DNA from 2 places in the Sphaerobacter thermophilus DSM 20745 genome. Region 1 is predicted to be linked to the other one. Evidence: riboswitches for the same ligand, from Rfam matches in the RefSeq annotation. Region 1 holds a riboswitch; the other holds the start of a gene.
What was found. A riboswitch is a leader RNA that binds a small molecule or an ion and turns the genes downstream of it on or off. The one in region 1 is predicted to bind S-adenosylmethionine.

Region 1 (3,334 bases):
GGTAGTCCGGCGTTAGCGGGGAACGCCTCGCTCCACGTGCCCGACCTCAGCGCTCGTGGGCGCACGCGGGCGGGGCGGGATGGGAGTTGTGAACGATGGATGAGATGCGTTTGTGGATTGGCGAGCCCCGCTTTGACCTGGCGCACCTGGCGCACGTCGAACTCATCACACCCACCCTCGACGAGAGCGTGCGCTTCTTCACCGAGTTCCTCGGCTTGATCGAGAGCGGCCGGAAGGGCAACTCGGTCTACCTCCGGGGTTGGGACGACTACGCTCACCACACCTTGAAGCTGACCGCCGGCCCGGTGCCGATGATGGAGCACTTCGCCTTTCGTGTGACGTCGCCTGAGGCGCTCGATCGCTGCGTGGCCGAGGTCGAGAAGGCGGGTCTCGGTATCGGCTGGATCGACGGTGACGAGGGGCACGGCCGGGCCTACCGCTTCCGCACGCCCGACGGCCATGTCGTCGAGTTGATCTGGGACATCGAGTGGTACCAGCCGACCCCGGAGACGAAACCGGCCCTGAAGAACCAGGCCTCGCGGTTCCCGGCGCGAGGCTGCAACCTCCGCCGGCTCGACCACATCAACCTGTTCGCCGTCGACGTCCGCGCCTGCCGCGTGGCGTTGCAGGAGACGCTCGGTATGCGCTTTACCGAGGGGATCGTGTTCGACGACGGCTCTGAGAAGGGCGCGTGGCTCACCTCGAACAACAAGGGGTACGAGGTGGCCATCACCGAGGATGCGACCGGTACACCGGGCCGCTTCCACCACGTCTGCTACGCGGTCGATACCCGCGAGGAGGTGCTGAGGGCGGCGGACATCGCGATCGAGTTCGGCGCCCCCATCGAGTACGGCCCTCACAAGCACGCGATTCAACAGACGGTCTTCCTCTACGTCATCGAGCCGGGCGGGCATCGCGTCGAGATCGGTTGCCCCGGCGCGCGGCTCGTGGTCGCGCCCGACTGGAAGCCGATCATCTGGAGCCAGGCGGAGCGCCAGCGTGGGCAGGCCTGGGGGTTGCAGACCGTTGCGACCTTCCACACCCACGGCACCCCGCCGGTGAAGTAGCGAGCTGGCGTTGTCGCCGCCGAGCGATGCCAGCGGGCAGTTCGATGTCCACCGTCCGGTGGTGTGCCTGTCGACTTTGGCCGTCCCTTCGGGTGTACCGCACGACTTAACTGGAGAGGCCCGGTGCGTTGTCGCGCTCCGGGCCCTGTGCTATAGTGCGGCGCAAAGTGAATAGAGCGGTCTCTCTTATCCAGAGTGGTGGAGGGAACGGCCCGACGAAGCCCGGCAACCGACGGATCGCACGGTCCGCGCGGTGCCAATTCCGGCAGCGGCGTTGCCGCTGAGAGATGAGAGTGACGCGGGAGTCAACCGGCTTCTCGCTCACGAGAGGCCCTTTTGTTTGCACCATGATGCGATCGGGGATACGGACCGGTTCGACCGTGCCGCCTGGTGGGCTCCGATGAGCGACCCTGCCGACATGCGGCCCCTGGTGTGGGAGCGGGGCGTACTCCGCCTGCTGGATCAGACGCGGCTTCCGGAGGTCGAGCGCTGGGTCTCAGCGGGCTCGGTCGAGGCCGTCGCGGACGCCATCCGCATTATGCAGGTGCGCGGAGCGCCGGCAATCGGGATCGCGGCGGCGGCTGGGATGGCGATTGCCGCGCGGACCGCGCTCGAACAGGGACAGCCGGTCGACGCAGCCCTTGACCAGGCGGCGCGGACGTTGGGTCAGACCCGACCGACCGCCGTCAATCTGCACTGGGCGATCGAACGTGCGCGCCGGGTGGGTCTCGGTGCTCCGGACGCGGCGACGGCCGTGGACTGGCTCGACCGTCTGGTGGAACGACTCCTTGACCAGCAATGGGCTGCGGATCGCGCGCTCAGCGAACTGGGGTCGGCGCTCTTGCCTTTTGGTGCTCGTGTGCTGACCCACTGTAACACGGGGGCACTGGCGACCGGGGCCTATGGCACCGCGCTCGGGGTGATCCGGACCGCGCACGAGCAGGGCAAGGTGGCGATGGTCTACGTCGACGAGAGCCGCCCCCGCCTTCAGGGTGCCCGGCTGACCGTTTGGGAGTTGACGCGACTCGGTGTGCCCCACACGCTGATCCCCGACGCAGCGGCTGCGGCTCTGATGGCGCGCGGGGAGGTTGACGCGGTCGTGGTCGGGGCCGACCGGATCGCCGCCAACGGGGATGTGGCCAACAAGATCGGGACCTACGCGGTGGCGCTGGCGGCGCGGAGCCATGGGATCCCGTTCTACGTGGCGGCGCCGGTGTCGACCCTCGACCCGGACACACCCGACGGCGCCAGCATCCCGATCGAGGAGCGATCGCCGGACGAGGTGCGCGTCGTGGACGGGATCGCGATCACCGTGCCGGATGCGCCGGTGTGGAATCCCGCCTTCGACGTGACGCCGGCGGAGCTGGTGACGGCCATCATCACCGAGCACGGTGTGCTGGAGCCGCCGTACGACGAGGCGATCCGACGGGCAGTAGCCGCGGTGGCAGAGTAGACTGAGGCGATGCCGCGGTTGGGCGTGGTGAGGCGACGAGCGGAAAGGGACATGGATGGCCGGGAGCACGGACGTCAGGTACGACATCAAGGACATCGGGCTGGCCGAAGCGGGGCGCCGGCGGATCGCCTGGGCGGCTCGCGAGATGCCGGTACTCGGGTTGATTCGAGAGTCGTTCGAGCGTGATCGGCCACTCGAGGGCGTTCGCATCGTCGCCTGCGTCCACGTGACCACGGAGACTGCCAATCTGGCCTATACCCTCCGCGCCGGAGGCGCCGAGGCGGCCATTTGTGCCAGCAATCCGCTCTCGACCCAGGACGACGTCGCGGCAGCGCTCGCCGCGGACGGTTTCCGCGTCTACGCCATCAAGGGCGAGGACAACGAGACCTACTACCGCCACATCCATCAGGCGCTCGACCTGCGCCCGCACATCGTGATCGACGACGGCGCCGACGTGGTCACGACCATCCACCGCGACCGCCGGGAGTTGATCCCGGAGATGTACGGCTCGACAGAAGAAACGACAACCGGTGTGATCCGGCTCCGGGCGATGGAGCGCGACGGGGTGCTGGCCTTCCCGGTCATTGCGGTCAACGACGCCGATACCAAGCACTTCTTCGACAACCGGTACGGCACCGGGCAGAGCACGCTCGACGGGATCATCCGGGCGACCAACATCCTGCTCGCCGGCAAGACGGTCGTCGTCGCCGGGTACGGCTGGTGCGGCAAGGGGATTGCCATGCGGGCCCGCGGCATGGGCGCCAAGGTGATCGTTACCGAGGTCGACCCCATCCGCGCGCTCGAGGCGGTGATG
Region 2 (3,334 bases), 460 kb from region 1:
CCGCGCTCCCGACGGCCAGCAGGCGAACCTCGGGGGACACGCGACGCCGCAGCCCGGCCAGCATCAACACCCCGCCGACCACCGTGATCAGCGCGCCTACCGTCTTGACCAGCCAGCCGTCCACCTTCGGGCCGGTGACGGCCATGAAGGTGCGCAGGCTGACGAGCGGCCAGATGCCGGTCGGCAGGTAGTACAGCGCCTGGAGGATCGAGATCATCGATTGCCGGTCGGCTGGCTGCATGGTTCACCCCTTCAGCGGCCTCTCCCGGCGCACGGGAGCGGGCGATACCGGCCACACGGCGCTTGCACGCGGTGTGCCAATGGCTCCTGGTCCAGGACGGCAGCACGGGGTGCTGTCGGGCGACGCTCCACCACTCGATGAGTCAGTGCAGTCGCAGCGCCGGGAAACGCCTGCACCGTTCCGGCAACCGGTGTGGCCATCACCCGGACGATGAGTGGATCGTCCCGGGGCGACCCCGGCCTTCAGCCGCCAGGCGCCGGAGCTCCGATTCCGGCATCCGCCAGGAGACGAGGACGAGCCAGATCATCCACACCAGGCTCAGCACCCAGGCCAGCACGATCTCGATCGACAGCGTTTGCGAGAAGCCCTCGGCGCCAACCACCCAGCCCTGGACCAGATAGACGAGGCCGGACAGGCCCATCAGGAACGCGATGGGCCACGGGACCCACGCCGTCCGCACGACCGCGACTGAAAACAGGAGCAGGGCGAGGCCAAGCGCATAGTCGTGGTAGCTCCGCATCCCCCACTCGATCCAGCGGATGGCCTCGGCGCTCGCGAAGCGCGCCGCCTTCTCGGCGTCCGGGGCGCGTACCCACGCAGCATCGGCCTGCTTGTTGGCGACCCCGTCGACCGCCTGGAGGGCGCCGTACAGCGCGAGCGCGACCCCGGCCAAGACGGCACCGAATCGTCCTGCCCATCTGGCCGTGCCCGCCCGCAGATCCACGCCGAAGTAGAGCGCGAGCAGCCCGGCAAGCAAGATCCCCATGGCCACGAACTGGCCGACGTGGACCACCGTCCAGTTCCCACTGCCGGCGTACACGGCGAAGATGGTGGGATGGTCATTGGCCTCTCCACCGGCGTGGAGCTGGGTGACCCCGATGTACAGGAGTTGTCCCACGAGCAGCAACGCGGCCGACAGGCGCAGCGATGCGCCGGAGGTGGTATTGTCCATGCCCGGACCCCTCGTGTAGCGCTCCGGTCGACTCCCTCTAGCGCAAGACGCGCGCAAGCCACTTACCACCACGAGAGCAACTCCGACCAGCAGGAAGCGGTAATGGCCACTCTCACGGCCGTCCCTCTACGCGCACCACGATCCGATGTCAACCTGGTGGGCGTGAATTCGGCTGTGACTCGACGAACCGGTGCGATGGGCGATTGCCAGATGTCAGGGAATGGGACTTGACAGAGACCCTGGGAGTCCAGTACGATCAGCGCCACAAGTGAATATGGCCTACGCTCATCCAGAGTGGTGGAGGGAACGGCCCTGCGAAGCCCGGCAACCAGCGCGTACTGCGCCAGGTGCCAATGCCGGCGGACAGTGTCCGCACGATGAGCGAACGAATGAAGGCCCCCTCCACCTGGTGTGGAGGGTTTTTTGATCCCTCCCACAGCCAAGCAGACGGCCAGCAACGGCGATGACGAGGAGAGTAGCCCGGAAACCACGGCTCTAGCGAGCCGCGACGGTGGAAGGCGGCGCACGGGTGCCGGGTGAAGATGACCTCCGAGCCGCGGGCTGAACCGGGCAGTTGCCCCCAGTAGGTACCGCCGGGTTGACCTCCGTTATCCAGGTCAGGGTGCATACGCACCCACTGAGGTCCGCGTCGCGAGGCGCGGGCGAAGCGGGGTGGTACCACGGGCTCTAGCGCCCGTCCCCGAGGCCGGGGACGGGCGTTTTGTATTCCCCGCCCCGGCCGATGGCAGGCACCAGGGCTGAGCAACCTTGACCGCCGCGGGAGGGGAACGTGACCATCACGACCGACGCATCGACCGTATCGACTCGCCGCTCGCTCACGATCGCGACGCCCGATGCACCGTTCATCACGGAGCAGGGCGCGACGATCCCATATGTCGAGCTCGCCTACGAGACCTGGGGCGAGCTCAATGCGGACGGCGACAACGCCGTCCTCGTCACCCACGCCCTGACCGGCGACAGCCACGTCGCCTCGCATGGCCCAGACGACAGGCCGGGCTGGTGGGAGCCGCTGGTCGGCCCCGGTCGCCCGATCGACACCGACCGCTTCTTCGTCGTCTGCTCCAACCTGCTGGGGAGCTGCTACGGCTCGACCGGGCCGTGCTCGATCGACCCGCGAACCGGCACGCGCTACAACCTGCGCTTCCCCTCGATCACGGTCCGCGACATGGTCGCGGCGCAGGCCCGCCTGCTGGAACGGCTCGGCGTCCGGCGGCTGCACGCCGTGATCGGCGGCTCGCTCGGCGGGATGCAGGCGCTGGAGTGGGCGGCCATGTTCCCGGATTACGTCGACCGAATCGTGCCGATCGCCACGTCGGGCCGCTTCAGCCCGCAGGGGATCGCCTACAACGAGGTGCAGCGGCGCGCGATCATGCTCGATCCGGCCTGGCGCAACGGCGAGTACGAGCCCGGCATGGGACCCGACCGCGGCCTGGCTCTGGCCCGCATGGTCGGCATGATCACCTACCAGAGCGACGAGTTGATGCAGGCCCGCTTCGGCCGCCGGCCGGAGGCCCGTTACACCGCCTGGCCGGAGTTCCTCACCCGCTACGATGTCGAGGGGTACCTGCACTACCAGGGGGACAAGCTCGTACGCCGCTTCGACGCCAACTCGTACCTCTACCTGACACGCGCGATGGACTCGCACGACCTGGGTCGCGGTCGCGGCGGGTACGAGGAAGGGCTGGCGCGCATCCAGGCGCGGACGCTCGCGGTCAGCATTCGCTCCGACATCCTGTTCCTGCCTATCTACGGCCGCGAGATCGCCGAGCACCTGCAGCGCCTGGGACGCGACGCGCGCTACTACGAGCTGGACTCGCCCAACGGACACGACGCCTTCCTGAAGGACTTCCACCTCCTGGCGCCGATTATCAAGTCCTTTATCGAGGAGCCGTAGCCGTGCTGAACGACGAGGCACGGCCACCGCCAGGGCGCGGGAAGCACGCCCGCGCCCGACGACCGCGGCCGGAAGAGGCCGGCCACTGCATGACACGAGTGATCGAATGGTTCGAGAGGAGAACGTAGCCGTGAGCGAGAAGAATGGAACCGAGCGTCGCTGGGGATTCAGCACACGACAGGTCCACGCAGGCCAACAGCCGGACCCGACCACCACGGCCCGCGCG

Region 2: it holds a riboswitch for S-adenosylmethionine, as region 1 does, so the genes downstream of both, metX (homoserine O-acetyltransferase MetX) here and mtnA (S-methyl-5-thioribose-1-phosphate isomerase) in region 1, are expected to answer to the same signal.

What each region holds. Positions count from the first base shown of each region.
Region 1 is NC_013523.1:1,230,045-1,233,378, forward strand. It holds gene STHE_RS05615 (VOC family protein) at 96-1,067, shown strand; SAM riboswitch class I at 1,251-1,361, shown strand; gene mtnA (S-methyl-5-thioribose-1-phosphate isomerase) at 1,468-2,520, shown strand; gene ahcY (adenosylhomocysteinase) at 2,576-3,334, shown strand, end outside.
Region 2 is NC_013523.1:1,689,366-1,692,699, forward strand. It holds gene STHE_RS07765 (hypothetical protein) at 1-241, opposite strand, end outside; gene STHE_RS07770 (hypothetical protein) at 441-1,193, opposite strand; SAM riboswitch class I at 1,476-1,577, shown strand; gene metX (homoserine O-acetyltransferase MetX) at 1,984-3,108, shown strand; gene STHE_RS07780 (O-acetylhomoserine aminocarboxypropyltransferase/cysteine synthase family protein) at 3,215-3,334, shown strand, end outside.